2 regions of the Colwellia sp. BRX10-1 genome follow, and region 1 is predicted to be linked to the other one. Evidence: predicted binding sites of a transcription regulator. Region 1 holds the regulator's gene; the other holds the start of a gene.

Region 1 (15,943 bases):
GAGTACTGTCACTATAAACAATAACACCAGAGGCACCTGCATCAGCACAAGCTTTAGCTGGGTTTATTTCGGGGTAATTACTGCCTTTTTGGTTATCATTACGTTCTGCTAAACAAATATTACCAGCAACATTACTACAGCTGTAGTTACTTCCTGAAAGTGTACAACTTGCTAAAACACCGTTTGCACTGCTATCTACATTGCTTACGATGAAGCTACCACCACTTTCAATGTAATGAGTTTGTGGCACAATATCATTAGCATAAGTTGTTGAACCTAAGTTAATAAAACCTAAGCGACCATCGCCAGCAACGGTTGATAAAACAGCTTCACCAGGCGCAGAAATTTCAACTTGTGGTGTGTATTGAGAAAACTCAGCATGTTGATTGTTGCTATCAAGTGCGCCAACAGCCATAACAGCGTCATAAGAAGCAGGGTAAGATAATGTGGTATTGCCATCATTACCTGAAGCGGCAACTAATAATACGCCAGAATCAGCAGCGGCTTGTAATGCGTTTTTCTCAGTAACACTTGAACCTGCACCACCTAAACTCATGTTAATAACTTTTGCGCCATTATTTACACAAGTATCAACTGCATCACTTAACTCGCCAACATAACCCCAACCCGCTTCATTAAATACTTTAACAATATGCAGATTTACATTGGTGTTTGGCATAATACCAACAACACCTTCACTGTTATTAACACCAGCAATAGTACCGGCTACGTGAGTACCGTGAGACCCCCCGTTTTGATACCAATTTCCAGTACCTGAGTTATTGGTACCTGAAGCATTGTTAGCATTTAAATCAGGATTTGCCTGTTCATAACCAGAATCAATAATACACACGGTCATATTTGCGCCGTCGTTATCAGTTAATTGGTCTGATTGTGTTTGTGCGATACCCCAAGGTTGATTTTGCGCCATTAAAAAGCGTTTGTAATCAGGCTCAATGAACTCAATTGATGAGTCCTTTTTCATGCGGTTGATCATGGTTTTCACATCTTTAATGTTCTTTTCTTTACCAAAAGAAATAATGTGATGACCATTTTTCAAAATCTTTTCGTGTTTTAACGATAAGCCTGCTTTTTTCGCTAATCCTGGAGGGATTGCTTTTCCGTTTTTCTTGTTTTTATATTTAACAATTAAACGATCAGTAAAATCCTGCTTTTCGAGCATTTGTTGTGCACGCCAATCAGCAAAACTTAATGTTGTTGATTGGGCAGATTCCATTCCGCTTTTATTTACTTTATTAATTTTAGCTTGGCTCGCATAACTTGCCGCGCTAGTTACGGTTAGAATAGATAAGGCTACTGCACTGAGTGCAAGGCGTTTGTTATTTCTCATCTGATATAAACTCCATCGTTTATTTTTACGTTTAATTTGAACGTTTGCCTAGGCTACCTTCAACGTATTTTATTATGTATTGCTTTAGTGGGTGAAAACCCATTGCAAAAATAATGGCTTGTTTGCGATATTTTAACTAGCAAACCACAGACTGTTTTTCATAGTAAAGCGACAAGGTGGTTTTTGTTTTTGTAGTTATCTATATGAAACAATAGATTTTATTTTTATTTTGTCGTTTTTTTTCGAAAAGCTGTCGCTATTTTGCTAGGGAATATTTTCTGACTTGATATTATCGAATTATGCAAGATGCACGATACTGATTTAACCAAGATAAATAAGTCATCATCAAGATAGTAAGGACTGCTCAATAAAATAAAACATAACGTTGATCATAAAAATAATATAAACAACGTCCCTATATATAAGAGAGAGTAGAACATATGAAAGCTTCTAAATTTACGACATCAATTATTGCTTTAGCCGTTACCGCAGCATTTTCAGCACAAGCTGCCGATGATCGATACATTATTAAAGTAGACGAAAGTAAAAAAGGCCTTGTTAAAGCTCTCGCTAAAAAATTAGGCGGCGAATTAAAAGTTGACGGCAAAGGTTTTATCGCTGCTTCATTCGCTGGTAAAGACTTAAGCCAAGTTAAAGGTTTATTAAATAACCCACATATTCAAATGATCGAAGAAGATCAACGCCGTGTACCACTTTCTGTATATAGTGATACTGCAGGCAACCCTGCTACAACTGAACTTACTCCTTATGCGGTTGTTCAATCTCAAGCTGACCAAGTTAACTTTAACGCTGGCGCAGGTATGAAGGTATGTGTTATCGATTCAGGTTTAGATCGCTCTAACCAAGATTTTATTTGGAACAATATCACTGGTACTAATGATTCAGGCACAGGTAACTGGGATGAAAACGGTGGCCCACACGGTACTCACGTAGCCGGTACCATTGGTGCTGCAGATAATGGTTTTGGTGTTGTTGGTATGGCACCGGGCGTTGATATGCATATTGTTAAAGTATTTAACGAAGCAGGTTGGGGATACTCTTCTGATTTAGCTTATGCAGCAAATATTTGTTCTGGCGCTGGCGCGAACATTATCAGCATGAGTTTGGGTGGTGGTGGTGCAAACAGCACTGAAGAGAACGCATTTAAAGCATTTACAGATGCGGGCGGTTTAGTTGTAGCAGCAGCAGGTAACGATGGTAACAATGTTCGTTCATTCCCAGCGGGTTACTCTTCAGTAATGATGATTGGTGCAAACGACAATAACAACGCTATTGCAGACTTCTCACAATTTCCAAGCTGTACAGCTACTTCAGGTAAAGGCAAAAATGCAACGACTGTCACAGACGAAACTATTTGTGTTGAAGTAACAGCTGGTGGTGTCGATACATTATCTACTTACCCGGCGGGTATGGCAACTAGCGCTTCAATGAGTGCTGATGGCGTTGCTTTTGCTTCCTCTGCAATGGAAAACTCAGGGTCAGTTTCAGGTAATACTTACAACATGGGTACTGCAGAGTCTACTGATTCAGGTGCAAACGGTATGGTTTGTGTTATAGAGCGTGGCGTTATTTCTTTCCATGATAAAGTGAATAACTGTGAACTTTCAGGCGGTATCGGTGCGGTTCTATATAATAACGAACCTGGTATGCTATATGGTACTTTGGGAGACACTAACGCAACTAGCATTCCTGCAGTAGGGGCTTCTCAAGAAGATGGAGCAGCGTTATTAGCAGCAAATACAGTTGATATTAACATTGGAGCTAGCGATTACGGTTTCATGAGCGGTACTTCAATGGCAACACCAGCAGTATCTGGTATTGCTGCGCTAGTTTGGTCTAATCATAACGGTTGTACGGGTACAGAAATTCGTGATGCACTAAAATCAACAGCGGAAGATAACGGCGCTACAGGTCACGATGACTACTTTGGTCACGGTATCGTTAAAGCAAAAGCGGCTAGCGATTACTTAACCGCTAATGGTTGTGGTGGTGGCGTTGTTACTCCTCCTCCAGTAGAAGGTGGCGATATTACTGCTGACGCATCAGGATACAAGGCTAAAGGTAAAAACAAAGTTGACGTAACTTGGTCAGGTGCAGCTACTGCAAGTGTCGATATTATCCGTAATGGTTCTTTAAGAACAACAACGGCAAACGATGGTGCTTATACCGACAGCTTTAGAACTTCTGGTTCGTTTACATATAAAGTCTGTGACCAAGGAACTAGTAATTGTTCTACGGAAACGACAGTTAATTTCTAGATTTATACGTTATTAGTACAAGGAAGTAGTCTTATTAACTAGTTGATATCCAGTTCATTATTTGAGCTGGATATTTTTATTTTAGTAATATGTAATGATTTTTAGTTATATGTATATACTCATAAGTTATTACAGGTTGGGTCCGGTTTAGTTTATGTTCACAATCAATGTGTATTTTGTAACTAATTATTAAAAATTGTTTAAATGTACAATTGTTTAAATTTAAATTACAAACATTAAGTTAAATTACCCTGACGTTTTTAAAAGATGTAACGGGAAAAGGGGATAAAAATTTTGAATATTTCTGTAAAAAACATTATAAAACCACTCTCACTTTTAGGTCTTATCAGCGTAACTGTTTGGCTGATCCATACAACACTTAATAAAAATGTAGATGCACAAAAGCAATCGTACATTATTTCTTCAAATAACTATCAATTATTGCAAACAGAATTAGCAACGCTAAACGTTCAACCAACGCATAAATTAGCTATTATCAATGCTGTTGCCGTTTCTCTTAATATTGAACAGTTGGCTCAGTTACATGCACAGTTAGATATTCAAGTTACGCAAAATCATAATGTAGAAATGTCTGGTGGTAATGCTTGGGGCAAGCGCAAATGGCAGCCAAAGTCTGTCGTTAATGACTTAATTGAGGCCTCTGCTGCTCATTCGGCCTACAATTTTGGCGATGGTGTAACTATTGGTTTTTTAGATACAGGCCTTGATCAATTAGAAGGAACATCTTCAGGTTTATCTACTGATTTATATGGTCGGGATAAGTTCTGGGGAACTTATGATGCGGTTAATAACAATATCAGTAATTATAGTAATGAAGAAAGTGGCCACGGTACACATGTCGCCAGTATTGCTGGCAATGCAGATTACGACGCTTACGGTAAAGTGTATGGTGTTGCGCCGAATGCTGCATTAGTTGGGATTAAAGCCTTTGATGCCGAAGGCAAGGCGACCTATGCAGACGTTATTCGTGGCATAGATTGGGCGCTACAAGTTAAAGATCAAATCAATTTAAAAGTATTGAACATGTCGTTCAGTGGGCCAGCTCGTTCATACTATTGGGAAGACCCACTTAACCAAGCAGTAATGAAAGCATGGCAAGCTGGTATTGTTGTCGTTGCTTCTGCTGGTAACAGTGGTCCTGGCCCTATGACAATCGGCGTTCCAGGTAATGTACCTTATATAATTACCGTTGGTGCGATGACTGATAACTATACGCCTTCTTATTTAAGTGATGACATAGTCGCTAGTTTTAGTTCGGCCGGCCCGACAGTCGAAGGATTTGTTAAACCAGAAATTGTCGCACCAGGCGGCCATTTATCAGGATTAATGGCTTTTGATACTCAAATCGTTCAGGAACATCCAGAATTTCACGACGGCGGACGATATTTTGAAATGTCAGGTACATCGCAAGCTGCTGGCGTTGTTTCTGGTGTAGTGGCATTGATGTTGACCCAAGATCCAACGTTAACTCCTGACGAAGTTAAGTGTAGACTAATGGACAGTGCTCATACCGCATTCGATAATAACGGTGAACTTGCTTATAGCGTATTTCAACAAGGTTCAGGCGTGGTTAATGTGGCGGATGCATTAGCTAGTAACGCTTCAGCATGTGCGAATCAAGCATTAGATATTGCACAAGACATTGCTGGTAATGAACACTATTTTGGACCTGCCAATATTAATGATGATGGTAATTTTTATGTTGAAGGTTTAGGCGATGAATATGTGTGGAAATTGGATGAAAGCAACGTTGATGGTGATAGTGTCATTTGGCGAATGAATTTCATCGAAAATGCTATCGATTGGAGAAACACTGCCTCAACAGATAGTGTTATCTGGCGAATGAACATCGAAACGGACAGTGTCATTTGGAGAATGAATGTCGAATCTGACTCGGTGATTTGGAGAATGAGTGTTGCTGATAGTACAACCGGAATTGATGTTAATAATTGGGTAGCACCACAATAGTGTAACTCACTCTAAGCCACTGTTATTAAAGTGGCTTTTTATTTTTTTATTTCATAATAGAAGATTCTATATACCCTCATCTTAGTAAGAGCTATCTTGTGAAAAATATACTCCCCTTTTTCTTATCAATTATCCTTAGTTGCAATATATTTGCACAAGATGTTAAGCAATTTAAAAACTTTGGGATTGATAACCCAATGTCTTATAGCTTTGTTAGAACCATGGCTCAAGATGAAGATGGTTTTATGTGGTTCGGCTCATCGGAAGGCTTAGACCGTTTTGATGGGCATCAAACACTAAATTTTCAACATGATAGTACCCAGCCTAACTCACTAAGCTCTAGTGTGATCAGTAGTATTCTTTTTGATAAACAGCAAAGGCTTTGGGTCGGTACTTTTGGTGGAGGCTTAAATTTATATAGACCAGAAAGCCAAGATTTTATCCATTTTACTAGAAAAACAAAAAATGCCACACTGACCAATGATACCGTAAATGCTTTATTTGAAGACAGTGAAGGTAAAATTTGGATAGCTACCGAAAATGGTGTGAATGTTCTCAGTACAGATGAAGAAAAATGGTCAACTCAGCATATATTTCAAGAATCAGGTAACCCAAATAGCCTGACCCATAATACTGTACTTTCAATAATTGAAACTCGTAACCAAGAAATTTGGATTGGTACTAATGGCGGTGGGGTTTCGATATTTGATCTACAGGGAAATTTTATTAAATCGATTAAGTATGGCGATCAAAAAAGTGCGACTTATGTTAATAAATTTGTCAGTAGTTTATATCTAGCTATTAATGGTGATATTTGGATAGGCACAGTTGATAGTGGTTTATTAAAATATACACCAAGTACAGAGCAGTTTATTCACTATCAAGATAATGTGAATGTTCAGTCAACAATTAGCAGTAATGCAATTAGTAATATTTATCAGGATTCAGAACAAAATATTTGGATTGGCACCGATAGTGGCTTATCTATTTATAATAATGAAACCAAAGACTTCAGTCGCTATAACAACTCCCCAAATAACCCTTACAGTATAAGTAATGATTTTGTTATTACTTTTTTTGAAGACAACCATAAGATGATGTGGGTAGGGACTTTTTCAGGTGTGAATCGTTGGGATCCGAATATGGCAACCTTTCGACAATATAGTACGCAAACAAATCCTATTTTAAAAAATAACAATATCACTAGTTTTGCGCAATTTGAACAAGGAAAATTTTTTTTTAGTACCTATGGTGGTGGTATCTATCAGTTGTCAGAAGCTGATAATTCCATTACCACCGTCGATTTTAATGCTTCTTTTTCAGAATATAGAATTATGAATCTATTTGCCGATGGCAACACTTTATGGGTGGGAACGAGAGGCTCAGGCTTATATTCAGTCAATTTAACAACCAATAAAGTGACTGGATATATCCATGATGCTAAAGATGAACATTCTATTTCAGCTAATAGTATTACCGATATTATTAAAGATATTAATGGCAACCTTTGGATATCTACTTTTCAACAAGGACTAAATTTATATAATGAAAACGGTACTTTTACTCGTTTTATTAAAAATGAATTAAACACTAAAAATGGTCCTAGCACTAATAGCATATTACAATTGCTGGCTGATGAACAAGGAATCGTATGGTTGGCCACATTTGGTGCAGGGTTAAATCGTTTTGATCCGGCCCTTGGGACGTTTACTCATTTTAGACATGATGAAAATACCCCTAATAGTATTTCGGATGACTTTACCTGGATAATGCTATTAGATCATGACAAGAACCTATGGTTTGGCACTCAAAATGCTGGCTTAAGTATATTAAGCCAAGAAGATCGTTACAGTAATAACTTTTCATTTTCCCATCTTAATACTAAAGATGGCATGAAAAGTTTGACCGTATATGGCATCACCCAAGATGCTAATGAAGATATTTGGTTTAGTACCAGTAAAGGTATTTCTCGGTTTTCAATCAGTGATAAAAATTTTAAACACTTTAATCTGACTCATGGCTTAGTTGATTTAGAATACACTCATTCTTCAGTATTTCGCTCAAAAGGTAACACCTTATATTTTGGTGCAGGCAAAGGCATGAGCACTATTAATCCAGAAAAAATTAATACCAGCTTGTCCGTTCCAGAAGTACGATTAACGAGTATATTAAAGCTGAATGAACCTATGCCTCTTGGCAGTAAATTATCTAACTTAAGCCAATTGGAATTTGATTACAGTGATCAGCTGATTTCCTTTGAATATGTTGGTTTAAACTATGCCAATCCGGAGTCAACTCTTTATAAGTATCGCTTGTTAGGCTTTGATGAGGAGTGGATAGCTGCAGGTAAATCACGACGAGCCACTTATACAAATTTACCTGCAGGTAGTTATACACTGCAAATTATTGCTGGAAATAACGACAATGTTTGGAGTGAACCGGGTTATTCATTAGCTATTACGGTTAAACCAGCACCTTGGAATACTTGGTGGGCTTATTTATTGTATGCCATGGCAGTAGCTTTAACTTTATTAGTCTATTCACGCTTTTTGAATCGAAAACTATTGGTTGAACAACTACAAAAATCTTACCTTAAAGAGCAGGTCAAAGAGAAAACGCAAAAGTTACAATCGCAAAATAGCGAACTTGAACATGCCAATATTCTACTTGAAAAGTCGGCAACGGTAGATAAAGTAACTGGGGTACGAAGTCGCCGCTATCTTGATATTTATATTGAGCAAACTAGCCAGCTGATGAATCAAATTCATCAGAATATTTTACCAGTACAGCGGAGCACTTTACCCCGTCTTTACGTCTTAATGGTTCAGGTTAATGAGTTGACCAATATCAGTAATAGCCAGTTGATTAACATTACTGATTTATTACTGTTTAGCAGAAATACCGATGACCTAGTTGTTCGTTGGTCCGATGATACCTTTGCTGTTATTGGTTATGAAAAAGACAACAATGCTGGTGAGTTAGCAGCGCGGTTAGCAAGTAAATTTGAAAAACAATTCGACGATAAAATTTCGATGAATATTGCTTATTCTTTTTATCCGTTTAATAGAGAGCAACCTATGGAAATATCGTGGGATCAAGTCAGTGTGATGATTGAACTTGGCTTAACATTAACAAGCGAAGAGCCAGCGATTGCTTGGCTTGGCTTATGTGAACCTAAGATACAACCCTTTAGCTACTTAGCGGTGATTCAAGGCGCTGATCTAGCGACACTTAAGCATAACATCCAAGTTAAGCAAGGTTAGCCTGAGTAGCTTTGTGGTTAGCTTTTAATGAATTGTTGTTGATATTGTTTTGGGGTGCAGTTAAACGACTCTTTAAAGCATCGACCAAAATATGTTTGTGAAGAAAAACCAACATCTAAGGCTATTCTGCCAATTTTAGAACCATTTTGTAGCAATATCTGTGCTTTTGCTAGACGGAACTCTTTAATGAAGTTATTAGGTGTTGTGCCCAGTGTTACTTTCATTTTTCGCTGCAGTTGGCGTTCACTCATCGCCATATTACTGGCTAGATCTTGAATACCTAAATCAGTTTCCAAGTACATCTTAGCAACAATGGTTTCTAGCTTTTCTATAAACTTTTCATCAACGGATAAGATAGCACTTTCGCTTGGAGTTAACTGCGACACTTTTTTTACGCTACTTTCTTTTTGTTGTTCTTTTTGATGGTCACGAAATTTATGTAAATAGTTCTGCTGGAGTAATTTACGATTTTCAATCAAATTTTCAATACGTATTAATAATTCCTGTTGATTGAAAGGTTTACTTAAATACTCATCTGCTTGTAAATTTAGGCCGTGAAGTCGACTATCTAAGTCTGAACGGGCGGTAAGCAAAATAACGGGAATATGAGAAGTAAGTTCATTTTCTTTTAATTGTTTAAGTACTTCGAAGCCATCAATGCCCGTTAGCATTATATCGCATACGATAAGGTCTGGTATATATTCCTCGGCGATGAGCAGTCCTTGTTCGCCGCTCATTGCTAATAAACAATGATGTTGCTGTTCAACCACACGTTTTATGTGATTTTGCATATCGAGATTATCTTCAATAACTAACACGACATTATGTAAATGATTTTTTGCTTTAGTTTTATTATTATTTTGTTCTAACAGCAATGATGATACTTCGCTTTGAGATACACTCATTGGCACTTGAGTTTCTATTTCGACAGCGGTAGCTAAAGGGATTGATAGAGAAAACTTACTGCCTTTATTGTATTCACTGACTAAATTGATACGCCAGTTATGCGCTTTTACCAATTCATTAACTAAAGATAAACCAATACCCACACCAAAAACAGCATGATTTTTTTCATCATCAGCTCTTTGAAAGCGTTCAAAGATTTTACTTTGTGATGCTTGATTAATACCTATGCCGGTATCTGTAATCTCTAAAATAACATTATCTTGATCAACATAAGCACTGACCTTGATACTACCGCCAGCAGGTGTATATTTAATCGCATTAGCAAGTAAGTTGAAGATGATTTTCTCAAAACCTTGAGCGTCACATTCTAGCCAAAGGTCATCAGATATTTCAGCATCAAAACTTAAATCATTTTGTTTAGCTAAGCGTGAAAATGAATCAATTGGCATAGCCATTAACTGACTTAATCGATAAGTAGACAATGAAAGCTTAGGGTTGTCAGTAAGGCGAGAGAGTTCTAATAGTTGTTCAACCATACGAACTAAACGCAAACCATTACGCTTAGCGGTAGTAAGTTCCAACCCTTCTTCTTTACTGTGAGCTTTGAGTAGATATTGGTCTAAAATGCCATTAATAATTGTCAATGGCGTCCTAAACTCATGGGAAATGTTCGCAATAAACTTATCTTTTAAATCTAACATCTGCTTTTCAGCTAACTTTCGTGAAGTTAAATTAATAAAGGTAATAACAATAAGGGGTTGTTCTTCGCGATCTGCCCACTGCAATTCAACCTGAACTGGGAATTCAGTACCATCGGCACGTCGAGCAGCACACTCTACTGAAATACCGATATCTTTACGTTGTAAGGCGTATACATTACTTTTGAAGCCAAAAAAGTAATGCATAGTGTCTTCTGCAGAAAAAAGTGCGCTGACATTCGTGCCTTTCAATTCATGTTCTAAACTTTGGAACAATTGAACTGCGGCAGGGTTTGACGATAATATTTCGCCGCCCGTTGATGTCGTCAAAATAGCATTATTAGATGCTCGGACAATGGCTTTGTCTTCACTATTAAGAATTGAGCTGAGTAATTTATGGTTGGTCTGTATTAACTCTTTTTGTTCTTGTTGCTGAGTGAAAGCGTTTTCCTTGAATTCGAGCGTGTTTTTTCTTTTATTGTAAGCAATAAGAATGACTAAAATAAAAGCAATAACGCCCCAAATACCAATAACAAAAGACTGCCAGAAAGAATTTGTAATGTAGTGTGCCCCAACTTCTAAACCAACGATATGAATGCTAAAAATAATACTCACCAGCAATAAAATGTAAAATTCGGGAAAGGTATCTTTTGAAATAGGTTTGGTCGGTCTTTGAATGTTTAATGATGCACTTGCGGCAAAAATAAGACCACAGTATGGGATTAACGCTATTAAGCTGTTCGTATAATTGTCTTTATAAAGGGCTTGCTCTTGAAGAAGAAAATAACTATTAGTGTTATCAACTAACAAAGCTAATGAGGCAATGGCTAATGGCCAATAAATAGCGCGCCAAAATTTTTCATGACAAAAAATAACACAGCTGATTAGTCTAATAAAAATGAGGCCAGAAATGGTGATATGAAATAATAATGACGGTAATAACCTGTGATCTAACGCTTTTGAAAACTCTTCTGGCAGCAGTACGAAATAACAAAAACAGGTGACTGTAAAAAATAGTGCTGGCACTCGACCCGCAATGTATTTATTGAGTGGCGTTTCGCTGAGATGCGGGTTGGTTTCTATGGCCAGTAAGATAAAAAAGTAACTGAACAAAGAGAAAAAATCTTGCAGGATCGGGGGGGTGTTTATGTAGTTACCTGCGAAGATAACACCCGAAATAAGATCAATGATAATAGCGAGAGAGAAAAACTGCCAGAACAATTTTAATGAACGTGATCTGGTCTGTAAATAGCTATGAACAACAAAGAATACTGCGGTAGCCTGTAATAATATAGTAGGAAGTGATAGCAAAAGAGCAGAGGAAATATCAAGAGTGCTGGTGATCGTTGCATAGGGTAATAAGGTTAAAATTATTGTAATAAATAAAAGTGTTTTTTTATTAAAATATAGCAATGATGTGATCCAATATTAAAGTGACGTTTAGTATGTTGCCTAATCATGAGGCTAATTATTTTCTCCTTTAATAAATATAGTATACATTAATTTAACACTATATAAATGAATGAAAAGCTTTCACTGGCTATTTATATCGTTGAGTAAAAAGGCTAATTTTTCAATATTAGCATTCGACAATTGCCGATAATCAAAATAGGGACACACAATTAAATTTTTAGCTTTATCAATAGCAAATTGTTCATCTAGCCAAGTGAAATTAGCGTTTAGTTGATTTGTCGCTAACAAATTTTTGGCGTAGGTTTTTCCACAAATAATATGCAGAGTTTGCTTAGTGGTTGATAACTGAGGCGGAGAAAATAATAAAGCCGTTTGAGAGCCTTGCTGCAGCAAAAATCGCTCTCGATATTTTTGCCAAGTTGGCGCAAGTGTTGAGTAAGCGAATTTTTCTTTATCGAGTGCGTAAAGCAGCTTCGCATAAACATTGAAAACTTTCCGCCAACCATTGCCACAAGCTTGATTAACCATCTCTATTTCGCCCAAGGTTAGCGGCGATAGACAAGATAATTGCTGATATTCAAGCATACTCGGTTTATTGCCAATATAAACGGCGACGCTAAAGTTTGAGCAACCTAAACCAATAACATTCAATGGTACTTAACTCATTTTACGTGGGGGGTATGTTGAATTGTAAATTTATAATCGAGACAAGTAAAACGTCCTTAAAATTTTTTTGCTTGAATGTATGTAGTTACTGGTAAAGTTAGATCGATTGAAGATTATCAATGTCTAACAGATAACTAATATAAAATGTTAATATCGTATAGCTTTCTATGGCTATTTAAAGGTCCACGCGAGAAGTTTATCGAAAAAAATGACATTACAAGGGTAATGGCTTCAAATTTTGTTGGAGAAAACTGTTTTATATTTTATATTTGTGGCAGCTAAAAATATATTGCTTAGCTGCTGTTTAACATGACTACAGTATCAATAATGAATTCTAAAAAAAAATGATGGAGCGCAGCTATGAATGAAAAAATTGCAGCACTTAAGTCAGACCTAGCGCTACTTAAAGAACAATTTAGTAAAAAAATTACTGATGCAGAAACTCGTTTAAAAAATATGATTGAACAAGAAAGCTTAGATACTTCGGTTGAACGTGGCTATAAAATTCAAGCTTCTTTTGAAGAGCCAGCAGATTCTTTAGCTAATGGTGAATGTGTAATTTTACTGCATGGGCTTGCACGTTCGGCTAACTCCATGAAAGCTATTGAAAAACGATTGTTAGCAGAAGGATATTTTGTGATAAATATCAACTACCCTTCTAGAGATTATTCGATAGAAGAGTTGGCTGAAAAAGTGATTTCTAAAGCGCTATTAATTTGTGAAAATCGCCAAGTTAACTTTGTTACCCATTCAATGGGCGGTATATTAGTTCGCCAATATTTAAGTATGCATAAAATACCTAATTTACATAAAGTCGTGATGCTAGGTCCACCAAACAAAGGCAGTGAAGTTGTTGATAAACTAAAAAATACACCTGGTTTTAGTTTCATCAATGGTGATGCGGGTATGCAATTAGGTACCGGCGAATTCAGTGTCCCTAGTAACCTTGGCAATGCTAATTTTGATTTGGGTGTTATTGCCGGTAATCAAAGTATTAATTGGATATTATCAACACTTATTCCTGATAAAGATGATGGTAAAGTTTCGGTTGCTAGTACCAAACTTGATGGTATGAATGATCACATTGAAATGGAAACGACCCATCCATTTATGATGAAAAACGAAAAAGTTATCGAACAAGTTATCCATTATTTAAAATCAGGGAGTTTTCAAAAATAATTCGGCTAGAAAACTTGCCTTTACTAACGACCTGTATATACTCACAGTAACAACTGTGTAAATTTACAGGCTCCCTATGCTAAATGAAATCAGCGAATTACGCCCTCTAACGAACCGACAACAACAAGTTTTTGATCTGATCAAAGACAAAATAAGCGATACGGGCATGCCACCAACGCGTGCTGAAATAGCCAAGTTTTTTGGCTTTAAATCAGCAAATGCAGCAGAGGAACATTTAAAAGCTTTGGCTAAAAAAGGCTATATAGAAATGTTGCCAGGTACTTCTCGCGGCATTCGTTTGACTGAGAAGTTAATGGAAGAAGCCGGTTTACCTTTAATCGGCAGAGTGGCTGCAGGTGAACCTATTTTAGCTGCAGAGCATGTTGAAGATCATTACAAAGTTGATGGTAATTTGTTCCACCCAGCTGCTGATTACTTATTGAGAGTTAATGGCGAAAGCATGAAAAATATCGGCATACTTGATGGTGACTTGTTAGCGGTTCATCAAACGACCGATGTACAGAATGGCCAAGTAATTGTTGCTCGTGTCGAAGAAAATGTTACGGTTAAACGTTATAAACGAGAAGGTAACATCGTTTACTTACATGCAGAAAATGATGACTTCTCTCCTATAAAAGTCGATTTGTCTGATCAAGAGTTTAATATTGAAGGGTTGGCTGTTGGCGTTATTCGCTCGGCAGACTGGATGTAGTTAAGTTAACCTATCCAATAAACTTGGTGGTAACTAAATCAATTTATCTAACAAATATAGTATTAATTACGTCAAACTGCTCCGCAAACTTTAGTGTATAAAATAGGCTAAAGTTTGCTTTTCTAACCTTTCGTATTCTTTTCATGCAAACCTTTCTCTTTACTAAGAATAATTTTCATTCTAAAGCCCATTCAAACAACTTTATCTTTCTCTGATTAAAAAACAACCAAGATCAATTTTTGCAATACGCGTATTTATACTCAGCTGTTTATTTTTAATACTACGGCTACAGCCCTTTGTTATTAGGCCTTTGCTTGTATTAGAGTTGATACTCTATTGTTTTTATTGGTTTTTATTTTAAAATAGCTCGATTTTTAAATTGACCCAGATCAACTTTTAAGTAATTCTAGTTTGGAATGTGTACAAATATAAATATAAGGCGATGTTGTCGACGCTAACTGGTTGATAACAAAATCGCTAAGAAAATAATAAAAATCCGTACTAAAGGATGTGTTTTGTCCTAGGTATCAAGTTTTAAACTTTTATAGGGTGAAGGAGATGTCGTGTGAAAAGACGTAACCTAGGTTGGCTGTTGTTGGGGAGTGTTCTTTCCAGTTCAGCTTGGGCAGATATGCAATTAAATCTGACCAAGGGTGTAACAGAAGTAAGTAGAGATGTTTACGATCTACATATGCTCGCAATGTATATATGTGTAGCAATTGGTGTGGTCGTTTTTGGTGCTATGTTTTGGTCAATGGTTTTCCATCGAAAATCCAAAGGGGCTAAATCAGCAGATTTTCATGAAAGTACAAAAGTAGAAATCCTCTGGACAGCAATTCCCATTGTCATTCTTATCGCTATGGCTGTACCAGCAACAAAAACACTGATTGAAATGGAAAATAACGACGATTCTGACGTTACCATTCAAGTTACCGCCTCTCAGTGGAAATGGCATTACAAATATTTTGATCAAGATATTGAGTTCTACTCCGTTTTATCGACGCCAAGATCACAGTATGAAACACAAGAAGGTAAACACCTTAATGTTGATGCTGGCGATAAAGTCAAAGGTGAAAATTACCTACTCGAAGTTGATAAACACCTTGTCATTCCAGTTAATAAAAAAGTACGATTTTTAATCACTTCTGACGACGTTATTCATGCTTGGTGGGTACCTGCTTTTGCTGTAAAGCAAGATGCTAACCCAGGATTTATTAATGAAGCATGGACAAAAGTTGACAAGCCTGGGATATACCGAGGTCAGTGTGCTGAGCTTTGTGGCAAAGACCATGGTTTTATGCCAATTGTTGTCGAAGTAAAGTCTGAAGCAGACTATGCAAAATGGCTTGATGAACAACACCAACTCAACGCTCAAGCCGCTGCTGCTGAGAAAGCATCTCTTAACGCTTCCGCATCAATGGATGAATTGATGACCTTGGGTGAAACTACCTATATTGCCCACTGTGCTGCCTGTCATCAAGTTTCTG
Region 2 (15,943 bases), on a different contig from region 1:
GCAAACCCTTTAACACCGAGTTTGCGTGAGTTGTTATTATCTTGTGCCATTAACTGGCGTAACTTTAAGCAATCGTTAGCAATTTAATTTTTAAAAATTATAAATGCGTTAATAATGTTTACACCAGCAAACACCCATTTATAATGGCAACCGTACTGGTACTTCTCTGACTAAATTTTAGGCTTTACATTAGGTTTTTATGCGCGCTATAACCGTACTATTACTGGTTTTTTTGATGTTATTACAATACCGACTATGGTTCGGGAAAAACAGTGTGCCTGACTATCTAGCTTTGGAACAAGAAGTTCAACGTCAAGTAGCAGACAATGACAAGCTCAAACAACGTAATAAATTATTATATGCTGATACCGACGATTTGAAATCAGGCGTCGAAGCTATTGAAGAGCGCGCTCGAAATGAGTTAGGGATGATAAAAGAAAACGAAACATTCTTTCGTTTAATACCCTCTGAAAAAAACACCATGCAAATAGACCCGGAATAATAACGTTATGCTAATTAATCCAACAGAGCTCACTCAACAATTTATTGCTGTTGTCCCTGCCGCTGGTGCAGGTAAACGTATGCAGGCAAATTGCCCTAAGCAATATTTAACTATTGATAATAAAACGATTTTAGAACACACCATTGAACGCCTGTTAAGTCATCCGTCGATAAATAAAGTCATTATCGCGCTTAGTGCAAATGATGAATATTACCCACAAACTTCATTGATCAATAATGCTCAGGTTGAAACGGTTATTGGTGGCAAAGAACGAGTTGATTCAGTACTGGCTGGATTAACAGCGATTGACCCTGAGCACTATTCTTGGGTCTTGGTGCATGATGCCGCGAGACCTTGTGTTACTCATGATGATATTTCAACGTTAATTGCTCGTTGCCTAGCAAAAGAAGTGGGCGGATTATTAGCTGCACCGGTGCGAGACACCATGAAACGATCGGTTTTGAGTACGTTAAATGGTCAGCAAGTTTTATCAACGGTAGCGCGAGAGCATTTATGGCACGCGCTAACACCACAAATGTTTCCCGTGCGAGAATTAAAAGCAGCGATTATTAATGGCCTTAATCAAGGAGCTGAACTCACTGATGAATCATCAGCAATTGAACGGGCTAATTTACCTAGTCTGTTAGTTTCGGCAAGCAGTGAAAATATAAAAATTACTCATCCAGATGATCTCGCTTTAGCCGCTTTTTTCTTAGCTAAGCAAAAACAACAGCAACAAAAACCAACATTACAGGAAACACCATGAGAATAGGTCACGGCTTTGATGTACACAAATTTGGTGGCAAAGGCCCTATTGTTTTAGCCGGTGTAGAAATAGATTATCCGCAAGGCTTTATTGCTCACTCGGATGGTGATGTTGCTATCCACGCCTTGTGTGACGCAATATTGGGTGCGCTTTGCTTAGCCGATATTGGTAATCACTTTCCCGATACAGATGGTCAGTATGAAAATATCGATAGTCGAATTTTATTAAAGCATGTGGTCGGTTTAATGATTGAAAAAGGCTATCAACTCGGTAATGCCGATATCACTATCGTTGCACAAGCCCCTAAAATAGCACCACATTTATTGGCGATGCGTACTTGCTTAAGTGAAGACTTACAAGCAGAGCTAGATCAAGTTAATGTAAAAGCAACCACGACTGAAAAGTTAGGTTATGCAGGTCGTAAAGAAGGTGTGGCTGTTCACGCTGTGGTCTTACTGACAAAATCTTCTGCAGCCGTTATAGAGAATAATCAATAAAATGAGCAAGTCATTACAATATTTATATACCCAACCGAATGCAACTGGCCAACTTCGTAGTGAAATGTCTGATTTTAAGGTCTTTGAAAAATTACCTTTTGAACCTTGCGGCGAAGGTGAACATTTATTTATTCACCTGAGAAAAACTGGCGCCAATACGCTGGTTGTTGCCCGAGAGTTGGCTAAATACTTTAAGGTAAAAGAAGGCTTAGTATCTTATGCCGGCTTAAAAGACAGATTTGCTGTTACCGAGCAGTGGTTCGGTATTCACCTACCAGGCAAAGCGATTTATGATTTAAGTGACTTGGCCATTGAAGGTGTTGAAGTTCTTTCCCAACAACGTCATAACAAAAAATTACGCATCGGTGCGTTGTCAGGTAATCGCTTCGAATTAGTGTTACGTAATGTCAGTAATACCGATGATGTCTTACGCCGCTGGGCTGCGGTTAGCCAATTTGGTGTGCCTAACTACTTTGGTGAACAACGCTTTGGTATTAATGGCGGCAACCTTGAAAGAGCGTTGGAGTTATTTCAAGGTAAGAAAGTAAAAGATAAAAAGAAACGAGGCCTGTATTTATCGGCGGCTCGCTCAGAAATATTTAATCAAATAATCAGTACTCGTATTGAAAAAAATCAGTTTGAATCTTTACAAACGGGTGATGTTTTTATGTTAAGCGGTACACAGTCGGTATTTTTGGCTGATGAAATTGACGCAACCATTCGTCAACGCTTTCAAGAAAAAGATATCGACCTAACGGCTGTGCTGTGGGGCGCTGGCGAATTAATGTCGCAAGGTGAATCACAACAGCTAGAGCAGCAGGTTGCCGATGGTTACGCTGACTTTTGCCAAGGTTTAGCTAAGTTTGGTTTAAAGCAAGAACGACGTAGAATTAGGTTGTCGTTAACTGAAGGCAGTATAAAGTCGGTTGATGACACCATAACATTGAGCTTCTTTTTGCCTTCTGGTTGTTATGCAACCACCATTTTGCGTGAATTAATCAGTTATCAAGATATGACAGAGCGAGCGGTAAACTAATGAAAATATTACTCAGTAATGATGACGGTGTTCATGCTTTAGGCATTAAAGTTTTATACGACGAATTAGTAAAAATGGCTGAGGTAACGGTAGTCGCACCCGATAGAAACTGTAGTGGTGCCAGTAACTCTTTAACGCTAATGAACCCGCTACGCATTCAAACGTTAGACAATGGTTTCATTTCAGTAAACGGCACGCCAACCGATTCAGTTCATCTTGGTATCAGTCAGCTGGTTACACCTGATTTGGTTGTTGCCGGTATTAACTGTGGCGCAAACCTAGGCGATGATACTTTATATTCAGGTACGGTAGCGGCGGCAACAGAAGGGCGCCATATGGGAATGCCAGCAATCGCTGTTTCCTTGGTGGGTCAAAGTGAACAAAATTACCAAACAGCTGCCGTGGTTACGGCAAAATTTATTCAACGTTTACAATCTCATCCATTAGCCGTCGATCAAATTATCAATATTAATGTCCCTGATATTCCGCTTAGTGAATTAAAAGGTGTCAAGGTGACACGCTTGGGTAATCGTCATAAAGCAGAAATGATGGAAAAAACGCAAGACCCATGGCAACGTGATATATATTGGTACGGTCGATTAGGCCAAGAGCAAGACTGTGGCGAAGGTACAGACTTTCATGCTATTGCCAATGGTTATGCATCGATAACCCCGTTAACTGTTGATATGACCGCCCATGATAGTTTGGCATCGATCACTCGTTGGGTCGGCGACTTAATCATTTAAGTTACCGTTGAGTTATTGCTAAATTTTAGATAAATCACATGTTAATTTTAAAATAAAAAAAATAAAAAGAGCAGGTTATGAATGTAAGGGTAGGGAGCAATGTGAGCGGTAAATCACGTCGTAGCGGCGAGCTATTAGCGCAAAAATTATACGCAGAAGGGATACGTGATCAGCGGGTGTTGCAAGCGATTGCTCAATCACCTCGTCATATTTTTGTTCCTGAAATTTTAGCGCATAAAGCATACGACAATACGGCTTTGCCTATTGGGCAGGGACAAACTATTTCTCAACCTTATATAGTGGCAAAAATGTCAGAATTATTATTAGCGGACGGTGTCCCTGACAGCATTCTAGAAATAGGGACAGGGTCTGGTTATCAAACATCCATCCTTACACAATTGGTTGCTAAAGTTTTTTCGGTCGAGCGTATTAAGGCATTACAATGGCAGGCGAAACGTCGCTTACAATCAATAGATTTAAATAACGTCTCAATGAAGCACGGTGATGGCTGGCAAGGGTGGAGTAGTAAGTCTCCCTTTCAAGCGATTATTGTTACTGCAGCGCCAACCGAAGTGCCTAAGGCATTACTGGAACAGTTAGCTGATGGTGGGCGCTTAGTGATACCTGTTGGCACAGATACGCAAATACTAAAAGTTATTACTCGTCATGGCGATGAGTATAAAGAACAACAAGTTGAAATGGTTAAATTTGTACCGCTTGTACCCGGCGCGTTAATTTAATTTTTCATCGCTTGATATAAAAAGTTGTGCCAGTACGTTACTGCCATAGCCCTAGATTAGCTGCAGAGTATTGTGGTCTTTGCATAAATAAACTAAACAATATTACTCACTCTTTATTATCTGAAAAAAAGGTATGATTTAATTGAAAATTTTTTCAAAAATGTATGAATGGACACTTCGTTTTGCTGAACATAAATTTGCGCCAAGAATGTTGGCACTATTAACTTTTGCTGAATCTATATTTTTCCCTATTCCCCCTGATGTGCTTCTAGCACCCATGGTGCTGGCTAAACCACACAAAGCATGGTCTTACGCCACATTAACAACGATAGCTTCAATTTTGGGAGGCTCTGTTGGTTATTTACTCGGTTATTATATGTTTGAACCTTGGATACAACCGGCAATTACCGCTATGGGTAAGCAAGACGCTTTTGACGCCGTTGTGCTGTGGTTTCAGCAGTGGGGTGTTTGGGTCGTCTTTATTGCTGGATTTTCACCGATCCCTTATAAATTATTCACAGTCAGTGCTGGCTTCTTACATATGGCTTTTCTGCCGTTTTTAATTGCTTCAGCAATTGGTCGTGGAATGCGATTTTTCTTGGTTGCCGGTATTATTCGCTGGGGAGGGGCCGCCATGGAACAAAAGATAAGACAATGGGTAGATATACTGGGTTGGCTAATTGTTGCGCTTATTGTTGTGGCCTATTTTGTTTTACGTTAAATGAATACAGACAACGCTAGGATGGTTTTTTGATTTTAAATCGTGAAAATTATGCTCTATTAAGCACTAAAAAAATCACTTATGTGGTTTTTTTAGTGCTTAGTTTGTCTGTGGTAAGTTGTTCTTCTAACCATAAACCGGCCCCCGTTGTTGATGTTCAAGGCTCAGTTCCATTAAGTAAGCGTGTTAAAAATAGCTTAAAAGGTCGCGAGTACATCGTTAAAAAAGGTGAAACCTTATATTCTATTGCTTGGCGAGCTAATGTTGATATTAGTAGCTTAGCCACTTTTAATAATCTGGTATCTCCTTACAAAATATTCCCTGGACAAAAATTATTTTTAGTTAAAAATTCGAGCCAAGCCACTAGTAATATAGCGCGCAATGAAAAGCCGAAAAGTAACATACCAACAAGGGTAAAAAAACCTGTTGCATCAAATAAAAAGCAGGCGTATGGTAAAAATGTAAGAGGGCAAAAAGTAAACAATAAAACCTCTGCAAATGGCACAAGTTTTTCTCAAAAAATAAGAAATTGGTTGTGGCCTGCTCAAGGAAAAGTTATTGAAGGTTTTTCTACAGCAAAACAAGGTAACAAAGGAATAAACATCGCAGGTATACGTGGTGACTCGATTAAATCGACAGCTGATGGCGTGGTGGTTTATGCCGGAGATGCTTTACGAGGATACGGTCAGCTAATTATTGTTAAACATAATGATGATTACCTTAGTGCTTATGCTCATAACGATAGTATCTTAGTGAAAGAACAACAGTCGGTAAAAGCGGGTCAGGTTATAGCGAAAATGGGTGATACAGACGCTGAAAGAGTCATGCTTCATTTTGAAGTTCGCTTTCGCGGTAAATCAGTAAACCCTATGAAGTACCTGTCTAAATAACAACAAATAATAATAATAATAAATTGGAGTTAGTGTGCATATTTAATCATTGATAGTTGGCTTTGCTAAATCTTGGGAGATACAGCATGAGTATAGAAAAAGAATTGGTAAGTACTAGTGTAGATAAAAAAGAATCAACTAGATCATCATCTAAAGATAGAGAAGATGTACCATCGAATTTAGACGCCACTCAATTGTATTTAAGCGAAATTGGATTTTCTCCATTACTTAGCGCTGAAGAAGAAGTGTACTTTTCTCGCCTTGCCCTTAAAGGTGATGAACCCTCAAGAAAACGCATGATCGAAAGTAATCTGCGTTTAGTTGTTAAAATTTCCCGTCGTTATAATAATCGTGGTTTACCCTTACTTGACCTTATTGAAGAAGGTAACTTAGGTTTGATCCGCGCAGTAGAAAAATTTGATCCCGAACGTGGATTTCGTTTTTCAACTTATGCAACATGGTGGATACGTCAAACGATTGAACGTGCCATTATGAATCAAACACGCACTATTCGTCTCCCTATCCATGTCGTTAAAGAACTCAATATTTATTTACGCACTTCGCGTGAATTAGTACAAAAGCTTGATCACGAACCTACCGCAGAAGATATTGCTGAAGCGCTTGATGTGCCAGTCGCTAATGTCACTAAAATGCTGCGTCTAAATGAACGTATGACCTCAGTCGATTCACCCTTCGGTGGTGAAAACGATAAAGTATTACTTGATGTTATCCCGGATGATAAAAGTGGTGGTCCAGAAGGTAGCTTGCAAACATCCGACATTAAAAATAATATTATTCACTGGTTAAACGAACTTAACTCTAAGCAACGTGAAGTACTTGCCCGTCGTTTTGGCTTATTAGGATATGAAGCGGCAACATTAGAAGATGTTGGCGTAGAAATTGGTTTAACACGTGAACGTGTTCGTCAAATTCAAGTTGAGGCGCTTAAGCGTTTACGCGATATTTTAAGTCAACAAGACTTATCGATTGAAGCCTTGTTTCAAGCGTAGATATTTTAGCTTCGATAAAACAAAAAACCAGCAATTGCTGGTTTTTTTTATTTAATATTAAGGGCTACATTTTACTTTTAAACTCAAATAATAAATCTAATGCTTGTTTGGGGGTTAAATCGTTTACATCAATTGATGACAATGACTCGAGTACGGGGTGAGTGTTATCAATAAATGAAAGTTGCTCAAAGGGTTGTTGTTCGACATTGATAACAGAAGGAGCCTGTTGTCTTTCCAGTTCAGCCAAGCGTTGTTTAGCCCGTTGAATAACGGTCTTAGGCACACCGGCAAGTTGTGCAACCTGTAAGCCAAAACTCTTACTTGCAGCGCCTTCTTGAACGGTATGCATAAAGACGATGGTATCACCATGCTCAACCGCATCTAAATGAACATTAACCAAGCTTGGTATCTGATCGGCTAACAGGGTTAGCTCAAAATAATGACTAGCGAATAAAGTAAAGGCTTTAGTTTTAATCGCCAGCATTTCAGCGCAAGCCCAAGCAAGAGATAAACCGTCATAAGTACTGGTTCCTCTGCCTATTTCATCAAGTAACACTAAACTTTTTTCTGTTGCATTATGGAGAATGTTTGCGGTTTCTGTCATTTCAACCATAAAGGTTGAACGACCACTCGCTAGGTCGTCAGAAGCGCCAATACGGGTAAATATTCGATCAACCAAACTAATGTTTGCCGCATCAGCAGGGACATAGCAACCAATATGAGCCAATAAAACAATGAGCGCTGTTTGACGCATATAGGTTGATTTACCGCCCATATTAGGACCGGTAATGATCAACATCTTACGTTCATTATTTAAGGTAACTGGATTAGCAATAAAGGGCTCACTAGTCATTAACTCAACGACAGGATGACGACCGGCTTTAATCTCAATACCGTCATTTTGGCTTAGACTTGGTTTAACATAATTTAGGCTTTCTGCGCGTTCTGCAAAGGTATTTAAAACGTCTAGTTCTGCGACAGCTTGAGCAAGTAATTGCAGTTTTTCTAAATCAGGTAACACTAAATCGAACAATTCATCATATAAACGTTTTTCTAAGGCGAGAAACTTACTCTGTGCGCTAAGCACTTTTTCTTCATGTTGTTTTAGTTCATTAGTAATAAAACGTTCGTTATTTTTTAAGGTTTGTCGGCGAATATAATCATCAGGTACATCGTTCGCGGCAGTACGACTCATTTCAATAAAGAAGCCATGAACCCTGTTATAGCCTACTTTTAAGGAACTAATACCGGTACGTTCTTTTTCACGCGCTTCGAGTTGGGCAAGAAATTCAGTTGCTCCATCACTTAAGTCACGTAAGACATCAAGTTCTTCATGATAGCCTTTGGCAATAACGCCACCATCACGGATAAGAACGGGTGGGTTTTCAACTAAAGCATGCTGTAATAAGTCATGTAAGTCGGGTATTGGAAAGCTTTTTGACGCTAATTCAGTGATATGTGCTTGCTGACAAGTTTGTAAATGTTGCTGAAGTTCAGGCAATTGACTTAAAGCATTACGTAAACGAGCAAAATCTCTTGGACGCGCAGAACGTAAGGCAATGCGAGAAACAATACGCTCAATATCACCAAAAGATTTAAGTTGGCTAAATAATTCAGTCGTTAAATCTTGTGACAATAGTTCACTAATTGCATTTTGACGTGCAGTTAATATGTTTAAATCACGTAAAGGAAAATGTAACCAACGTTTTAGTAATCTAGAACCCATTGGTGTCGCTGACTTGTCTAATACCGATGCTAGGGTATTTTCAAAGCCACCTTGTAAGTTTTGCGTGAGTTCTAAATTACGACGAGTTGCCGCATCTAAAATGACACCAGAAGCAGAAGACTCACAAATAATGGCTCGAATGTGAGGAAGCGCACTGCGTTGACATTCTTTTACATATTGAAATAAACAACCAGCGGCCATTAAGCCTAATGATTTATCACCAACACCAAAGCCAGAAAGTTCTTTAGTGCCAAATTGTGTATTTAGTAAATTAGTAGCTGTGTCTAAATCAAACTCCCATTCAGGTCTTCTTCTTAATCCTTGATAGCCTTTTAGTAACTCTGGCGCTGAGAACGATTCACTGTAGAGTAATTCAGCAGGAGATAAACGCTGTAGTTCAGCTTGTAACTGTTCAATGGTATTTGGCTCAGTCAGTACAAAGCGACCACTGGTCATATCAAGATAAGACAGCCCAAAGCGTTGCGATGACTTATTATTACCTTCACTTACCGCAACAATTAGGTTGTCATGCTTATCAAGTAATAATGCTTCATCACTCACCGTACCTGGGGTAATAACTCTAACAACTTTACGTTCAACAGGGCCTTTGCTGGTTGCTGGGTCACCAATTTGTTCACAAATGGCAACAGATTCACCCAATTGTACTAATTTTGCTAGATAATTTTCCACCGCATGATAGGGAACGCCCGCCATAGGTATTGCATTACCCCCTGTCTTGCCGCGAGCGGTTAATGAAATATCGAGCAAATCAGATGCTTTTTTCGCATCATCAAAAAATAACTCGTAAAAGTCACCCATGCGATAAAAAATTAAAATATGAGGGAACTCAGCTTTAATGGTTAAGTACTGGCGCATCATAGGGGTGTGTGAGGATAAGTCTAAGTTTGCTGTCGTCATTTCTATGCGGTAACTCATAAGTTCAATGAAAGAGTAAGGTGGCAATTATGTCATAACTGGCAAATTTAGACTCTATTTATTTAACTAAAGTTTTTACTGAATACGATAATGTTTATGCAATTATTTTACCGTGATAATATAAATAGTAACTTTTTGTCGGGTAATGGCTAAAAGTTACTGTAGCTGTTTATTCTCATTTTTATCAATAACTTAAAAGTCTCCTTATTTTACTTTTTATAATATAATTAAAATAGTTGTAAAAAAGCTTGATACTGTACGGTCATACAGTATACTTGCTTCATCAAAACGAAATCTTAGCAACATCGGCGGAACAAACATGAAAGATGATAAAGAAAAAGCATTAGCAGCAGCATTAAGTCAAATTGAAAGACAATTTGGTAAAGGCTCAATTATGAAGCTTGGTGATAATAACACCATGGATGTTGAAACCATTTCTACAGGTTCATTGGCGCTTGATGTTGCACTCGGTGCGGGTGGTTTGCCACTTGGGCGTGTTGTTGAAATTTATGGTCCTGAATCAAGTGGTAAAACTACGTTAACGCTTGAAGTTATTGCTGAAGCTCAGCGTAACGGTAAGGTTTGTGCCTTTGTTGATGCTGAGCATGCACTTGACCCTATTTATGCTGAAAAGTTAGGTGTTAACATTAACGAATTACTTGTTTCTCAGCCTGATACCGGTGAGCAAGCATTGGAAATTTGTGACATGCTAACGCGTTCAGGTGCTATAGACGTTATTGTTGTCGATTCTGTTGCTGCCCTTACACCAAAAGCAGAAATTGAAGGCGATATGGGTGACTCTCATATGGGATTACAAGCCCGTATGCTTTCACAAGCAATGCGTAAGTTGACAGGTAACTTGAAAAAATCAAATACCATGATTATTTTCATTAACCAAATTCGTATGAAAATTGGTGTAATGTTTGGTTCTCCTGAAACCACAACGGGTGGTAATGCACTTAAGTTTTATGCTTCTGTTCGTTTAGATATTCGACGTATCGGTGCTGTAAAAGCAGGCGACGAAATTATTGGTAACGAAACTCGCGTAAAAGTGGTTAAAAACAAAATAGCGCCTCCTTTTAAACAAGCAGAATTTCAGATTTTATATGGCGAAGGTATTAACAGCTTAGGTGAATTAATTGATTTAGGCGTTTTGCATAACATGGTTGAAAAAGCCGGTTCTTGGTATAGCTACAATGGCGATCGTATTGGCCAAGGTAAAGCAAATGCGGCTAAATCTTTAGCAGAAAAACCTGAAATGGCAAAAGAACTTGATAAGCGTTTACGCGACTTACTGTTAATTAAAAGTGTAAGAGCAAGTGAAAAACCAGCTAAAGAAGAAGAAGCTGTAGAATAAACATTACACATTAAACATAAAAGTTTAAACAATTATTAAGCCACTGTATTTACAGTGGCTTTTTTATATCTAATTAATGACTTTGCTCTCTTATGCCATCGTTCTTTAATAGGCTGATATAGTGTTTTACCTAAGCATCTTTACTGCCCGAATACCTCCCCGTTTTTCTACGTAGCACTCTATTAGGTTAGTTCCACCAATATTTACTCGCTAGGGTTATAGATGACAAATAATATTAACGTAAAAAACATTATAGACGTCTATACGTTTAGATGTTGACATAGCTAAAAATACACGTACCATAAAATGATAATATTTATATATCCGTTATCATTCGTAGTGCTTGAGTTAGTCGAAACCTGTATGTTGATTGGTAGCCATAATATAAGTTAATAAATGAAAGTAGAGAACGAAGTGTTCATGCTTGTTTGACATTATTTGATTAGGTAAACGCTATGCCCATTAAAATTCCAGATTTATTACCTGCTTTGTCTATTTTAGGTGAAGAAAATATTTTTGTAATGTCTGAGCGTAGAGCGGCAAGTCAAGAAATTCGCCCAATGAAAGTCGCTATTCTCAATCTAATGCCTAATAAAATTGAAACAGAAGTTCAAATATTACGGGTATTGTCTAATACACCTTTACAAATAAATGTCGATTTTGTACGTATTCACGCCAATGAATCCAAACATACGCCGAAAGAGCACTTAGATAATTTTTACCGTCTCTTTGATGACATTAAAAATACTCAATACGATGGCTTAATTATAACCGGTGCACCATTGGCGTTAATGGAATACGAGAAAGTAACCTTCTGGGATAAAATTTGTGAAATATTTGATTGGGCTGAAGAAAATGTCACCTCAACAATGTTTTCTTGTTGGGCTGCTCATGCCGCTCTATATCATCACTATGGATTGCGACGACATTTAAGAAAAGAAAAATTATCTGGTGTTTTTCAGCATAGCCCCATCGACCAAAAAGAACAGCTTACCCGCGGCTTTGAAGAATTTTTTAATGTCCCACACTCACGATTTGGATATATTGATAAGTCTGATTACCTGTCAATTCCTGAATTAAAGATTATTGCTGAATCTCCACAAGCAGGCGTTTATGTGGTCGCGAGCAAAAATAAACAACAAGTCTATTTAACCGGACATCCAGAATATGACTCAACCACGCTAGATGAAGAGTTTCAACGTGATCTTAAGGCTGATGTTAATGCAGTTATGCCCAATAATTATTATATTGATGATGACATAACAAAAGTGCCACACAGTTCATGGCGTAGTCATGCCAGTTTATTATTTACTAATTGGTTAAACTATTATGTTTATCAGATCACACCGTACAAGCTAGATGCAACAAATATTAAAGCAATACACCCAGACGCAGAAATATAAACAGTGTCGGATATATCTAGTCATTAAATTAAGTTTGAAAGTAAAAGTAGAGAAATCGTATGAAAAAATCAGCATCATTTAGTCGTCTTGAGCAACAAATACAAAAAAGAATTCTTATTTTAGATGGTGCTATGGGGACGATGATCCAAGCCTATAAATTTGAAGAACAAGATTATCGAGGTGAAAAATTTGCTGATTGGCATCTTGATGTCAAAGGCAATAATGATATGTTAGTGCTTACACAGCCCGAGGTAATTAAAGCTATTCACTATGAATACCTTGAAGCGGGTGCTGATATTCTTGAAACTAATACTTTTAATGCCACGACGATTGCGATGGCAGATTACGATATGCAGTCGTACAGTGCGGCAATCAATTTAGCGGCGGCACAAATAGCCCGTGCAGCAGCGGATGAATTCACCGCTAAAAACCCTGATAAACCAAGGTTTGTTGCCGGCGTTTTAGGGCCAACGAACAGAACATGTTCTATTTCACCTGATGTTAACGATCCTGCTTATCGAAATGTGACTTTTGATCAATTAAAAGATGCCTACATAGAATCAACGAAAGCACTGATTGAAGGTGGCTCAGATATTATTCTTATTGAGACTATCTTTGATACCTTAAATGCTAAAGCGGCTATTTTTGCGGTTGAAACTGTTTTTGATGAATTACAGTTACGTTTACCTGTAATGGTCTCGGGTACTATTACTGATGCATCAGGCAGAACATTGTCTGGGCAAACTACCGAAGCTTTTTATAATTCATTGCGCCACGCAAAACCTATTTCATTTGGTTTGAACTGTGCATTAGGTCCGGTTGAACTAAGACAATATGTGGCAGAATTGAGTCGAATATCAGACTTTGCTGTTTCAGCTCATCCTAATGCAGGCTTGCCTAATGCCTTTGGTGAATACGATTTCAGCGTCGAAGATATGAATGTTCATGTCAATGAGTGGGCTGAGTCGGGATTCCTTAACATTATTGGTGGCTGTTGTGGTACAACGCCAGCGCATATAAAAGGTATGGCGGATGCGGTTGCCAATGTAAAACCTAGGGAAATCAGCGCCAGGAAAATTGCTTGTCGTTTGTCCGGGCTTGAAGCATTAACCATAGAGGAAAGTTCATTATTTGTTAACGTTGGCGAACGAACTAATGTTACTGGCTCTGCTGTATTTAAGCGCTTAATTACCGAAGAAAATTACGAACAAGCCGTCGCCGTTGCCCTGCAACAAGTTGCCAATGGCGCGCAAATTATAGATATAAATATGGATGAAGGCATGCTTGATTCAAAAGCGGCGATGATCCGTTATTTGAATTTAATTGCTGGTGAGCCAGATATCGCGAAAGTGCCTATTATGCTTGATTCTTCTAAATGGGATATTTTAGAAGAAGGCTTGAAATGTATTCAGGGCAAAGGGGTTGTTAACTCAATCAGCTTGAAAGAGGGCGAAGAAAACTTCCGTAAACAAGCTGAACTATTACGCCGTTATGGCGCGGCTGTTATTGTTATGGCCTTCGATGAACAAGGTCAAGCAGACACACGGGTACGTAAGTATGAAATATGTAAACGTGCTTATGAAATTTTAGTCAATGAAATAGGCTTTCCTGCAGAAGACATTATCTTTGATCCCAATATCTTTGCGGTCGCAACCGGTATCGAAGAGCATAATAACTATGCGGTAGATTTTATTGAAGCGGTTGCCGATATAAAAGAAAACCTGCCTCATGCGATGATTTCGGGCGGTGTTTCTAACGTATCATTTTCATTTCGTGGTAATAACCCAGTACGTGAAGCGATTCATGCGGTGTTTTTATATCACGCAATAAAAAATGGTATGGACATGGGCATTGTAAATGCAGGTCAGTTAGCTATTTATTCAGATATTCCTGACGATCTCCGCCTTGCTGTTGAAGATGTTATACAAAATAGCGATGACGATGCAACAGAACGCTTACTTGATGTGGCTGAGTCTTATCGCGGGCAAGCGGGGAGCAAAAACAATAAGGCTGATTTAACCTGGCGTGAGCTACCGATTAAAGAGCGTTTAGAATACTCTTTGGTTAAAGGCATTAATGAATTTATTGTCGAAGATACTGAAGCAGCAAGGCTAGTGGCTGAACGACCTCTTGATGTTATTGAAGGACCATTAATGGATGGTATGAATACCGTTGGCGATTTATTTGGTGCTGGCGAAATGTTTCTGCCACAAGTGGTAAAATCAGCCCGCGTGATGAAACAAGCTGTTGCTCATTTAAATCCATTCATTGAAGCTGAAAAAACTGAAATAAAATCAAATGGTAAAATCTTACTGGCAACAGTAAAGGGTGATGTCCACGATATTGGTAAAAATATAGTCGGTGTTGTTTTACAATGTAACAACTACGAAATTATTGATTTAGGTGTCATGGTTTCTTGTGATGATATCTTGCGTGTGGCGAAAGCCGAAAAGGTCGATGTGATTGGATTGTCAGGTTTGATAACACCGTCACTTGATGAAATGGTGCATGTTGCTAAAGAAATGAAACGTCTTAATTTTGACTTGCCGTTACTTATTGGTGGCGCGACAACATCAAAAGCTCATACTGCCGTTAAAATAGAGCAGCAATATCAACATCCGGTGATATATGTGCCTAATGCGTCGCGTTCAGTTTCAGTCGTTAGTACCTTACTTTCAGATGATAGTGAGAAACGTGCTGCATTTTTAGCGCGTCAAGATGATGAATATGTGCGGGTGCGTGAGCGTCATTATAAAAAAGGACCACGTTCAAGCTTAATATCATTAGAAGATGCACGCGCCAATGCTGCGCCGATAAGTTTTGAAAACTATACCCCTAAAATACCCAATAAACTTGGTATTACGGTACTTGATAATCTTGATTTAAATGTCATTCGAAACTACATCGATTGGACGCCATTTTTCATGACTTGGCAGTTATCAGGCAAGTATCCGCTTATTTTACGACACGAAGTGGTCGGCGAAGAGGCAACTAATCTATTTAATGATGCTAATGCTTTATTAGACGATATTATTAACAGTAAAAAGTTAACGGCAAAAGCGGTTTTTGGTCTGTTTCCAGCTCATCGTCAACAAGACGATTTAATATTGTTTGCAGATGAAAACCGAGATAAGCAATTGATGAAACTACATCAATTACGTCAACAAAGTAAAAAACCAGCAGGGCAGTTTAACCGTTGTTTGGCTGATTATATCGCGGATAAAACCTCAGGTATTAAAGATTATGTTGGTGCTTTCGCGGTATCTGCAGGTTATGGTTGTGATGACCTAGTGAAGGAGTTCGCCGCTCAACATGATGACTACAATAGTATTTTAGTTAAAGCTGTTGCCGACCGATTAGCAGAAGCGAGTGCTGAATATCTCCATGAAAAAATTCGCAAAGAATACTGGGGGTATGCTCCTGAAGAGTCGCTTGCTAATGACGATTTAATTCGTGAAAAATATCAAGGTATCAGACCTGCGCCGGGTTATCCTGCCTGTCCAGAGCATACCGAAAAAGGTTTGTTGTGGGAACTACTCAATGTTGAAGAAAATATCGGCATGGAACTAACCTCAAGTTTTGCCATGTGGCCTGGAGCCGCGGTTAGTGGTTG

What was found. The regulator LexA, encoded in region 1, represses DNA repair genes until DNA is damaged. The targets are predictions, from matches to a motif close to TACTGTATNNNNATACAGTA.
Region 2: the regulator LexA is predicted to act here: its motif matches at 9,823-9,842, upstream of recA (recombinase RecA).

Annotation. Positions count from the first base shown of each region.
Region 1 is NZ_JACGWC010000002.1:149,651-165,593, reverse strand. It holds gene H4J75_RS03175 (S8 family serine peptidase) at 1-1,351, opposite strand, end outside; gene H4J75_RS03170 (S8 family serine peptidase) at 1,792-3,630, shown strand; gene H4J75_RS03165 (S8 family peptidase) at 3,925-5,619, shown strand; gene H4J75_RS03160 (two-component regulator propeller domain-containing protein) at 5,718-8,882, shown strand; gene H4J75_RS03155 (ATP-binding protein) at 8,900-11,899, opposite strand; gene H4J75_RS03150 (DUF6942 family protein) at 12,020-12,550, opposite strand; gene H4J75_RS03145 (alpha/beta fold hydrolase) at 12,926-13,744, shown strand; gene lexA (transcriptional repressor LexA) at 13,821-14,456, shown strand; gene coxB (cytochrome c oxidase subunit II) at 15,022-15,943, shown strand, end outside.
Region 2 is NZ_JACGWC010000026.1:5,243-21,185, forward strand. It holds gene H4J75_RS16430 (hypothetical protein) at 1-87, shown strand, start outside; gene ftsB (cell division protein FtsB) at 200-502, shown strand; gene ispD (2-C-methyl-D-erythritol 4-phosphate cytidylyltransferase) at 510-1,268, shown strand; gene ispF (2-C-methyl-D-erythritol 2,4-cyclodiphosphate synthase) at 1,265-1,765, shown strand; gene truD (tRNA pseudouridine(13) synthase TruD) at 1,767-2,801, shown strand; gene surE (5'/3'-nucleotidase SurE) at 2,801-3,547, shown strand; gene H4J75_RS16460 (protein-L-isoaspartate(D-aspartate) O-methyltransferase) at 3,625-4,287, shown strand; gene H4J75_RS16465 (YqaA family protein) at 4,430-5,008, shown strand; gene H4J75_RS16470 (peptidoglycan DD-metalloendopeptidase family protein) at 5,038-5,898, shown strand; gene rpoS (RNA polymerase sigma factor RpoS) at 5,985-6,908, shown strand; gene mutS (DNA mismatch repair protein MutS) at 6,973-9,552, opposite strand; gene recA (recombinase RecA) at 9,890-10,927, shown strand; gene metA (homoserine O-succinyltransferase) at 11,383-12,330, shown strand; gene metH (methionine synthase) at 12,390-15,943, shown strand, end outside.